Regions from separate parts of the Pseudomonas sp. P9_2 genome, predicted to be linked through region 2. Evidence: riboswitches for the same ligand, from Rfam matches in the RefSeq annotation. Region 2 holds a riboswitch; the other holds the start of a gene.

Region 1 (5,710 bases), 750 kb from region 2:
TTACGGCGGTTTGAACGTCAGCCCCGACCCAATCAACCGCTGCACCGGGGCCTATTGCTCGCGCACTGGTATCGACCCGGCCTTGCGGGACGCCGAACAGGCGCTTAGCCGCCTGACATCGCGCCCGGCGGCGGGGCTCAAGGTGATCGACCAGTTGCCCGAAGCCACTATGCTGCGCATCGAAACCCAGGGTGGTCAGCGCGTGGTCTACAGCATGCTGCGTAACCGTGCCCACAGTAATGTGGCTTTCCTGTTGGGTGAGGCTTATCGCTACCAGCCGGGCCTCGACACACTGACCATCTATCCGGGGGTGATGAGCAGTTACCCGAATTTCATGTTCAACATTCCAGCTCAAGAGGTGCCGCAATTCGTCACGCAAATGGAGCAGGCCAAGGATGCCAAGCGGTTTGAGAAAATAGTCGAGCGCTGGGGGGTACGCCGCAGTCATCCGCAGTTCTGGCAATACTTCCACGATTTGTCGCGCTACATTCGTGAAACCACGCCAGTGGAAGAGGGTGTATTGGACATGAACCGCTACGAGAATCTATAACTACTGTATTGGTCCGGTCATTTCTCCAAGTGAGCACTGAAGCAGTCGGATACCTACCTACGGACTGGACAGGGGACACCGATGTTGATTTCAGTGCAGTTTCTACGCGCCTTGGCGGCATGGAGTGTGGTGGGCCACCATTTCATGCAAGGTTTTTTCAACTTTGAAGCCAGCAACGCGCTGGAATCTCTGTTTGTCGACAAAGGCGCCATTGGAGTGGATGTGTTCTTTGTCATCAGTGGCTTGGTGATTTACCTGGCGACTGCCGACAAAGCGCTGAGCCCCGGGCGTTTCATGCTGATGCGCATAGCGAGGATTGTTCCGGCGTATTGGTTCTATACCTTGATCATGATTGTCGTGGTTGCCGTTGTGCCTGCGATCTTTCCAGAGGCTCGGCTCGAACCCGGTCATGTACTCATGTCGATGCTCTTTATCCCGGCCCAAAACCCGGGAGGCTTCGGCGTCTATCCCCTGCTCGATGTCGGGTGGACACTGAATTTCGAGATGCTGTTTTATTGCCTGTTTGCTTTTGCCTTGCTGGTGCCCGCGGCCTATCGCTTGTGGGTGGTAGCAGCGCTGCTGTATCTGGTGTGCTACATCATCACTCCCGCCTTTGACCTGGCCAGCGGCTTCTACCATGAGGACATTATTTTCGAGTTTCTGATGGGCATTGTGATCGGTATGCTTTACCGGCGTGGCCTATGTCAGGCCAGGGCGTGGTTGCCGTTGCTGGGCATCGCGGCGGCGCTGGCGGCGATTTATCATGGGGCAGACATACCCCGTGCGCTGGAATGGGGCGTGCCGAGCGCGATATTGGTTATCAGTTGTGTGACCCTGGAGCGTTACTTTCAAGATTCTCGCGTTTTGAAGCTGCTTGGTGATTGCTCTTACTCGGTGTACTTGATCCACGTGCTGGTGCTAGCCGTGGGGCGATGGGTCGCTGACCGAACCGGAATAGATCCCTACACAATCCTGCCGGTATGCATTGTATTGATAGTACTGGGCGCCTATGGCAGCTACCAATGGCTCGAGAAGGCAAGCTATCGCACGCTCAAGCGTTTACTGGGTATTGAGGGGCGGGCAATTATTTCCCGACAAAAATACTAGGACTTTGTACCTCTGTAATGATTTGGCGTAAACTGCCGGCAAGCCTGTGAGGAGTTTCCATGACTGCCATAACCATTACCGACGCCGCCCACGATTACCTGGCTGACCTGCTGTCCAAGCAGAACACCCCGGGTATCGGCATCCGCGTCTTTATCACCCAGCCCGGCACCCAGTACGCCGAGACCTGCATTGCCTACTGCAAGCCTGGTGAAGAGAAGCCTGAAGACACCGCCCTGGGGCTCAAAAGCTTCACCGCGTACATCGATGCCTTCAGCGAAGCTTTCCTTGACGACGCCGTAGTCGACTACGCCACCGATCGCATGGGCGGCCAGTTGACCATCAAGGCGCCCAACGCCAAGGTGCCGAACGTCAACGCCGACAGCCCGGTCAACGAGCGCATCAACTACTACCTGCAAACCGAGATCAACCCGGGGCTGGCCAGTCACGGCGGCCAGGTGAGCCTGATCGACGTGGTGGATGACGGTATTGCCGTATTGAAGTTCGGCGGTGGCTGCCAAGGCTGCGGCCAGGCGGACGTGACCCTGCGCGAGGGCATCGAGCGCACCTTGCTTGAGCGTATTCCCGAGCTCAAGGGCGTACGTGACGTGACCGACCACACGCAGAAAGAAAACGCCTACTACTAAGTAAGGCGTTCACTGCGAGATTAAAAAACGGCGCCCCGTGAGCGCCGTTTTTTATGCTCTAAATTCAGCAAGTTATGATGATTGTCTGATAGTTTGGATTGGCTGTGGATTAATCCATTTCTTCAGGGGCGATAGAGGTGGGCGTGACCTGCGCGGTACAGCGAGGATTCGCCAAAGCTATCATTTGCCAACACCCGCCCGACCACAATCAGCGCCGTACGCCGAAAGCCTTTAGTCGCGACCTTCTGGGCAATATCACTCAACGAACCCACCACCCAATCCTGGTCCGGCCATGTCGCGCGGTGCACCACGGCGATCGGGCAATCTGCACCATAGTGCGGCAGCAGCTCAGCGACGATCCTTTCCAGATGATTGACCCCCAAGTGAATGGCCATTGTCGTGCCGTGCCGGGCCAGGCTGTCGAAGTCCTCACCCGCCGGCATGCTGGTTTTATCTGCATAGCGGGTCAGGATCACGCTCTGGGCAATGTCCGGCAGGGTCAGTTCGGTTTCCAGCAACGCCGCGCAGGCAGCCACCGCCGTAACCCCGGGAATGATCTGGAAGGGAATGCCCAACTCGCGCAAGTGACGGATCTGCTCACCAATCGCCCCATACAGGCTCGGGTCGCCGGAGTGCACGCGCGCCACATCCTGGCCTTGCGCATGGGCGGCTTTGATCACGTCGATGATCTGTTCCAGATGCAGCTCGGCACTGTTGACCACCTGGTGTGCCTGATGACCTTCCAGTACCGCCGCAGGCACCAGCGAGCCAGCGTAGATGATCACCGGGCAGCTGCGGATCAGCCGCTGGCCCTTGACGGTAATCAGTTCCGGGTCGCCGGGGCCTGCGCCGATGAAGTAGACGGTCATGGGGAATTCCTGTTGAAAAAACGGGCGAGCATGAAGAATGCTCATGATCGAGAGCGGCAATTATCGGGATTTTAACCGGCGCAGGCCAATGCAATGGTGGCCTGGATGGTTTTCTTGCGGGTGATGAGCAGGCGGGCGGGGCCGTGGGCGAGTTGCTCAGCCAGGGCCAATGCGGCGCTTTCGGCGACGCCGTAACAGCCGGTATGGCTAAATGCTACGGCTGATTTGTGGCTCAGCCGATGTTCAAAGCCGGCCAGTTGTTCGGCGCTGAAACACTGCAAGGGCAGGCTCAACAATTGGGCCAGGGCCACCAACCCCGGCTCAGCCTGTTTGCGATCAATGCTCGCCAGCGCGGTAATGCGTTGGCGTTCAATGCCGCCTTCGGCGAGGGCGCTATCAAGGAGTTCCAGCAGGGTTCGGACATCACAACCCCGCTGGCAACCCAGGCCGACGACGAGGGTCATGCCGAGTAGTGTTCGTCGCGGTTACGGCGGAACAGCCAGGCACTGATCAGACCAAGGGCCAGCCAGAACGCCACATTGGTCAACTGCGATGCGATCTTGAACTGGGCTTCGAGGGCCTCCGGGGCCAGCATGGAGTGGACTTCCGGCTGTGGGGCGCCAATCACGTGGGGTACGGCGACGATCGCCACGCCCAGCACTTTGAGCAACCAGCCGCGACCGAACACCAGCAAAGCAATGCCGGCAGCGGTAGACGCGGCAGTGCCGATCCACCAGATCTGCCGTTGCGCCAGATCAGCGGCGGCGGTGCCCGGCAGTTCAGGCGGCAGGCCCAAGGTCGGCGCAAGTACGAATGTCGCGTAACCGGCCAGGCCCCACAGTAGCCCTTGAGCTGTACGGGTTGGTGCGCGCAGGGTGTACAGGCCGGCCAGCATCAGCGCAAACCCGACCGCAACGACCAGGTTGCCACCGGTGGTCGACAGCACGCGCTGCCAGCCATTTTCCGGCTCCCAGGCTTCGGCGTCGTGGGTGTGGGCAGCGGCGCCAGCAGCATGTTCATGGGTGACTTCGGCAACAGCTGGAGCCTTTTCAAAGGTCTCCGCCTGCAAAATCAACGGCGCGACCCACAAGCTTTGCAGCAGGGTCAGCAGCAGGGCGGCCAACAGGCCGGTGAACCCTGCAGTTTGGGCAATACGCTTGATCATGTCGGCAGGTCTCAGTGGCACGGGAACGCGGCGCTATGGCGGGTATCGTGGGCCGCGTTGTGCACGGCTTCGATATGGGAGAAACCGGCGAAATACACCAGGCACGCGCCAAGGATTGACGCACCGATGGCGGCGGTCAGGCGTTGGCTCAAGGTGGCAGTGCTGCTGGCGGAGGGCGAAGTGCTGCTGATGATCGACATGGCGCGTCCCTTTCAGGTGTCAGGGTGAAACGAGCGCATGAAAACCCCGCGAGCCAGGCTCGCAGGGTTCTGAACAGCGCCCGCCCACCGCGGGTTTGTTATCTGATTTTTTCGGGCCGGTCTCCGGGCTTGCGAGGGGACTTTTGAACGTCCTGAAAGCGTCGCCTTCCCATGCATTTGCACAGTGGCTGTGACACTTCGCTCGCTTACCGTTGCGGGGGCAGCACCGGACTCGTCGACGCATCGACTCACCGGTTTCCCGTTTCACCCTGTGAAGGGCACCCGAAACAAGATGTGTAGGAGAGCATGACGCAGTGATGTACGTCAAATTGATGCGTCTTGACGAACACCCCTTGCCTGTCGAAGCCTTGCGATCAAGTGTCAAACATCGCCGACTGTGTAACTTGACCAGATTAATTAGTTGGGTCTATAACGCAGCAAAACGGTATGGTGCTGCCCCATGAAAGTGGGCTTTGTTAGCATGTGATTGATGTTTGCAATATCGAATCTTCCATCTTCTGCGCCGGGCCTGCCATTGTCACCAATACCGATATCTAGCTCACGAAGTGCCCGAGGGTTTTGCAGGAGTATCTTGGCATACAAGGTTGCCTCGGCGGAAAAAGTTCTGGTGCTTGGCACCTGACCTGCCGCTTCTTTCAATTCGTTAACGTTTACAAAACGGTCATTTTCGCCTGCGGCGTACTCACGAAAGTGCTGCTTTATCTTATTCATCACAGCGTCCTGTTGGTAATGGACTACCTTAGGGCGGGCGCTGGTGGGCTGTTCCACAAGGCTGCTCAAAAGCGGCTCTGATCGTTTGAATCGCGGCAGATTACTATGATTGTTCAGTGCGGCCGGAGGGCTGGCCAGGGAACTCTGCGGCGCACGCTCAACAGCGTCAGTACTGACTCGCGGTTTGTTATTGATTGCACCTGTATCGTTAAAAAGAGCGAAGGGAGTGGGCGCGTTAGAAGTCGATATCAGCATGATTCATTCCTGAAGCCAATGGATTAAAATTCGCCACATTTCAAAAACACTTCGCTAATTGCGAAATGGCAGGAGTGTCTGTATGAAATGAGCACTGCTGCGTGGTGTCGTTCTGCGCGACCGTTCCGTATTGAATATGACATCATATTGCAGGCGCTTTTGCGGGATCGGCGCAAGCCTTACAAAGA
Region 2 (5,710 bases):
ACCTTGGTGGACAACGGCAGCGCCCGGATCGAATACCGCCCACTGGGCCCGATTCTCGCGGTGATGCCGTGGAACTTCCCGGTGTGGCAAGTGCTGCGCGGCGCCGTGCCGACCCTGCTCGCCGGCAACACCTATGTACTCAAACATGCGCCCAACGTAATGGGCAGCGCCTACCTGATCCAGCAAGCGCTGCGCAAAGCCGGTTTTGCCGAAGGCGTGTTTGAAGTGATCAACGTGACCCAGGACGGCGTGTCCACCGCCATCGCCGACCCGCGCATCGCCGCCGTGACGCTCACCGGCAGCGTGCGCGCCGGTATCGCCATCGGCTCACAGGCCGGGGCCGCGTTGAAAAAATGCGTGCTGGAACTGGGCGGCTCCGACCCGTTTATCGTGCTCAACGACGCCGACCTCGACGCCGCCGTACAAGCTGCCGTCATCGGCCGCTTCCAGAACAGCGGCCAGGTCTGCGCCGCCGCCAAGCGCTTGATCATCGAAGCGGGCGTGGTTGAAGCCTTCACTGCCAAATTCCTGGAAGCCAGCCGCGCCCTGGTGATGGGCGAACCCACCTCGACCGCCACCTATATCGGCCCCATGGCGCGTTTTGATCTGCGTGACGAACTGCACGGCCAGGTCCAGGCGACCCTGGAAGAAGGCGCCAGGCTGCTGTTGGGTGGCCATAAAGTCGCGGGCGCGAGCAATTACTACGAACCGACCGTCCTGGCCGACGTCACCGACCAAATGACGTCGTTCAAACAGGAACTGTTCGGCCCCGTGGCGTCGATCATCACCGCCCGCGACGCCGAGCACGCCGTGGCCCTGGCCAACGACAGCGAGTTCGGCCTGACGGCCAGCATCTTCACGGCCGACGCGGCAAAGGCGCGAGCGATTGCCGACCAGCTGGAAACCGGCGGGGTCTTCGTCAACGCGTTCAGCGTGTCGGACCCTCGGGTGGCGTTTGGCGGCGTGAAAAAAAGCGGGTTCGGCCGCGAGCTGTCGCACTTCGGTGTACGCGAGTTCTGCAATGCCCAGACGGTGTGGCTGGATCGTAAGTAGCCTGCCAGCCTTGGCGCTCAACAATTAATATGTCGTCGCACGCACTGCACCAAACCATCCAGGGCCTGGGGTTTTACCGGCGCGAGCACACAGACCGTGTGCTCGCGCGCTCCCTCCGTCACTGTCAGGGTGTAATGCACCTGGCCGGGGTTGCCTGGTTCAGGGCGAGTGCTTTGCGGCAACCGAAAGAAACCCGAGTCTTCGATCAGTTGCCGCAGCTCCTGCTGGTCCTGCTCGGGCAACGCGTCCAGTTCGACGCTGCGCGGTTTGGCCAACCCTGGAAAAAACGCCGCCCCGCCGCTTTCCTTGATTGAAATTCGCATGGCTGTTCCTCGCCGCACAGGCGGCTTCGTCAAACGTTAATGCCCACCGCTTTCCAGCCTGCCTTGACCGCCTTCTGCTCATCCTTGTTTACGCCATAAAGCTGACCGGCAATATCATGGGTGATACGCGCAAAACGCAAAAAGCCGGAATTGGGCCGCAGCCGCGAATCGCGCAGTGCGTCATACCAGATCCGCCCTGCACGCTCCCAGGCGAACCCGCCAATCTTGGTGGCCACCTGATAGAACGCGTGGTTGGGAATGCCGGAATTGATATGCACGCCACCATTGTCCTCGTAGGTTTGCACAAAATCATCCATATGCCCCGGCTGCGGGTCTTTGCCCAGCAGCTTGTCATCAAAGGCGGTGCCCGGGGCTTTCATCGAACGCAGAGCGGTGCCTTTGATCTTTTTGGTAAACAGCCCCTTGCCGATCAACCAGTCGGCGTCCTCGGCCGTTTGCTTCAGCGCGTACTGCTTGATCAACGAACCGAATACATCCGACAGCGACTCGTTCAGCGCGCCGGACTGGTTGAAGTACATCAGCTTGGCCTCATCCTCGGTCACGCCATGGGCCAACTCATGGCCAATGACGTCGAGCGCCACGGTGAAGCGGTTGAACAACTGCTGGTCGCCATCGCCGAACACCATCTGGGTCGAATTCCAGAACGCGTTGTTGTAGTCCTGGCCGAAGTGCACCGTGGCGTCCAGCGCCATGCCCGCATCGTCGATGGAGTTGCGGTCGAATACCTGGTCAAAAAAATCGAAGGTGGCGCCCAGGCCGTCATAGGCTTCGTCTACTGCGGCATCGCCACTGGCGGGCTGCCCTTCGCCGCGAATCAGCTTGCCAGGCAGGCTGTCGGTGTTTTCGGCGCTGTAGATCGAGCGCTGTTTCTCGGCGCCCACGGCCAGCGCCATGCGGGCCGGGCCCTTGGCGGGTACCGCGACCATACGCAACGAGCGGAACGTGCTGTCCTTGGCGCGCGTGCGTAATGCGACCTCCCGCTGGGCTTTATCCCCGTGGCGGGCGATCTGGTCGAGCATGTACGGTGGGATCAGGCAGAAAATCGGGTTGCGCGGTTGGCGAACACACATGAGCTGGCTCCTTTTTGGCGTGTGATGAACGTCCGGGTAACGGTTTTCAGGATAGCCCTGTGTTCGCCACCTGGGCCAAATTGTCATGAGTTTGTGTTTCAGTGGTGTTTATCCGAGGCCCATAAGGAACATGCCCATGCCCGCCCGCACAGCCAAAATCGACCTTTCCCACCGCCCAAGGCTCGCCGACCTGCGCCCATTGGTCGCAGCCAGCCCCAGCCTGCTGGAAGCCAGAACCGCGACGCCGCGTGTCACAGCGGCCAAGGACTTCAAAAACCGCGCGGGCTATGCCGACGATTTCCTCAGCGACTTCGTGGTGCCATGGCCCACGGTTGGCGAGCCGCTGGCAAGCGACGTGCAACCCAAGCGTCTGGACTACACGCATTTCTCCATCACCATGTCGCGCTCCCGGCGATTGGCGCTCTACGTGGGGGTCAATATCGACGGCGCCAAGCATGTGGACATCACGCGCAGCAACGACGCCTGGGCCTACGATGGCCGCCTGCCTCTGGACGCCCAAGCAGGTGAAGACCTCTATGCCGGCAATGGCCTGGACCGCGGCCACCTGGTACGGCGCCAGGACCCCAACTGGGGCGACGAGGCGAACACCGCCAACTTCGACACCTTTCACTTCACCAACTGCTCGCCCCAGATGAGCGGCTTCAACCAGAAGACCTGGCTGGAACTCGAAGACTACATTCTCGACAACACCCAGCGCTGGAAAGCCCGCGCCACGGTATTTACCGGGCCAGTGTTCGCCGATGACGACCGACTTTACCGTGGCGTAAAAATCCCCAGGGCGTTCTGGAAAGTAGTGGCCTACCTCAGCGACGATGGCAAACCGTCCGCCAGCGCCTACATGATTGACCAAAGCCGCGAGCTGGGCCAACTCGACCTGGTATTCGGCCCGCTTCGCACCTACCAGCGCAGTGTGATTGCGATCGAACAACTGACCGGCATCCGCTTCGCCAACCTGGCCGACTACGACGGGTTCAGCAACGAAGAGCGCGCCACAGGCACCCGGATCGAAGCGCTGATCCGCGGGCCGCAAGATATTCGACTCTGATTCGCGCCTACAGGGTGTGATCGCTTACCATATCGCCGCCGGTTCCCGTATGGGACTAACAGGGAATTCGAAACGCCGCACGCGACGTGAACCGAAACTGCCCCCGCAACTGTAGATGCCGAGCCTGCTCCCCACTGCCACTGGACCGCGTCCGGGAAGGCGGGAGCAAGGCGACGACGCATCAGTCAGGAGACCTGCCGGCCCAGCTAATTCACTAACCGGCGGGGTGTCCGGGAAGGACATCCTGGCCCTGCCCATCAGCAGCGTCCATGGGCGTATTTCCGAGCCGTACCTCCCCTGCTGCACCTACGGTTCACAAGGAGATCGCCTCATGCTGCCACGCGTTACCGCCCTGATCGCAGGCTTGGGTATGTGTGCCCTGGCGCAAGCCGCGCCCACTCAGTACCCGTTGACCGTGCAAAACTGCGGCAGCACCCTGACCTTCCAGCACGCCCCCGCCCGCAGCGTGACCATCGGCCAGGCTGCCACCGAGATGCTCTACGCCCTGGGCGTGGGCGACAAGGTGGTCGGCACTTCGCTGTGGTTCAACAACGTGGCGGCGCAGTACAAGGCCCAGGACGACCGCATCGAGCGCCTGGCCAACAACGAGCCAAGCTTCGAAGCCGTACTCGCCAAGCGCCCGCAACTGGTGGCCGCCGAGCTGGAATGGGTGGTGGGCCCCCAAGGCGTGGTCGGCACCCGTGAGCAGTTTCATGAACTGAAGATCCCCACCTACCTGTTGCCGTCCGACTGCGAAGGCAAGGACAACCTGGTGGGCGCCGATGGCACCCGGTTGGAGCCCTTTCGCATCGAGACGATCTACCAGAGCCTCCAGCAACTGGCACAGATATTCGACGTACAGGATCGCGGCCAACAACTGGCCGACGAACTCAAGGCGCGCCTGGCCAAATCCGTCGCTACGGCGCAGGGCAAAGGCTTGAAGCAGGCCAGCGCACTGGTGTGGTTCTCCAGCGCCGAAATGGCCAGCGACCCTTACGTAGCCGGCCATAAGGGCGTGCCGCAATTCATGCTGCAAACCCTAGGCCTGCGTAACGTCGTGCAGTCCGATGAAGAGTGGCCCGCCGTGGGCTGGGAAACCATCGCCAAGGCCAACCCCACCTTCCTGGTGATCGCTCGCATGGACCGCCGCCGCTACCCGGCCGACGACCATGAAAAGAAACTCGCCTTCCTGCGCAGCGACCCCGTGACCCGCAACATGGACGCGGTCAAGAACAACCGTATCATCATCCTCGACGCCCTGGCGTTGCAGGCGAGCCTGCGCACCTTCGAAGGCCTTGAACAACTGGCCGCCGCCATCGACGGCTACGACCTGGGCCAATGATGCGCAGCCTACTCGCCCTGGCGTTGCTGCTGCTCGCCCTGCTCGCTGGCGTCGCCATCGGTGAAACCGCCATCGAACCGCAGGTGGTGCTGCAGGTGCTCGCCAATAAACTCTGGGGCGCGGGCTTCGTGCTGGACCCCATCGACGAAGGCGTGGTGTGGAACTATCGGCTCACCCGGGCCCTGGTGGCCGCAGCCTGCGGCGCAGGGTTGGCAACGTGCGGCGTGATCCTGCAATCGCTGCTGCGTAACCCGCTGGCCGATCCGTACCTGCTGGGCATCAGCGCCGGCGCGTCAACCGGCGCGGTACTCGTTGCCTTGATTGGCGTGGGCGGTGGCCTGGTGTCGTTATCGGCCGGCGCGTTTGTGGGGGCGATGGCGGCGTTTGCGCTGGTGACGCTGCTGGCGCGGGCCAGCGGTTCGTCCAGCGGTACCGGGCAGATCATCCTCGCAGGCATCGCCGGCTCGCAGTTGTTCAATGCTTTGACCGCGTTCCTGATCACCAAGTCGGCCAGCTCCGAACAGGCCCGCGGCATTATGTTCTGGCTGCTGGGCAACCTCAGCGGCGTGCGCTGGCCGTCGGTGTGGTTGGCGGTGCCGGTGGCGGTCGTGGGGCTCGCGGTGTGCCTGTGGCACCGGCGCGCACTGGATGCGTTTACCTTCGGCAGCGACTCGGCGGCCTCCCTCGGCATCCCCGTACGCCGCGTGCAATTTGTGCTGGTGGCCTGCGCTGCGCTGGTGACGGCGGTGATGGTGTCCATCGTCGGCTCCATCGGGTTTGTCGGCTTGGTGATTCCCCATGCGGTGCGCCTGTTGCTTGGCACCGGGCATTCGCG

What was found. A riboswitch is a leader RNA that binds a small molecule or an ion and turns the genes downstream of it on or off. The one in region 2 is predicted to bind cobalamin.
Region 1: linked by a shared signal. The riboswitch ahead of QMK52_RS19885 (CbtB domain-containing protein) and the one ahead of QMK52_RS16550 (ABC transporter substrate-binding protein) in region 2 are both predicted to bind cobalamin.

What each region holds. Positions count from the first base shown of each region.
Region 1 is NZ_CP125376.1:4,448,859-4,454,568, forward strand. Features, by position in the region: gene QMK52_RS19855 (fatty acid cis/trans isomerase) at 1-550, shown strand, start outside; gene QMK52_RS19860 (acyltransferase family protein) at 632-1,657, shown strand; gene nfuA (Fe-S biogenesis protein NfuA) at 1,717-2,301, shown strand; gene cobM (precorrin-4 C(11)-methyltransferase) at 2,424-3,170, opposite strand; gene QMK52_RS19875 (cobalamin biosynthesis protein) at 3,242-3,634, opposite strand; gene QMK52_RS19880 (CbtA family protein) at 3,631-4,335, opposite strand; gene QMK52_RS19885 (CbtB domain-containing protein) at 4,347-4,535, opposite strand; cobalamin riboswitch at 4,632-4,836, opposite strand; gene QMK52_RS19890 (hypothetical protein) at 4,953-5,522, opposite strand.
Region 2 is NZ_CP125376.1:3,698,357-3,704,066, reverse strand. Features, by position in the region: gene QMK52_RS16570 (aldehyde dehydrogenase family protein) at 1-1,053, shown strand, start outside; gene QMK52_RS16565 (protealysin inhibitor emfourin) at 1,071-1,376, opposite strand; gene QMK52_RS16560 (M4 family metallopeptidase) at 1,406-2,467, opposite strand; gene QMK52_RS16555 (DNA/RNA non-specific endonuclease) at 2,604-3,533, shown strand; cobalamin riboswitch at 3,556-3,750, shown strand; gene QMK52_RS16550 (ABC transporter substrate-binding protein) at 3,865-4,875, shown strand; gene QMK52_RS16545 (FecCD family ABC transporter permease) at 4,872-5,710, shown strand, end outside.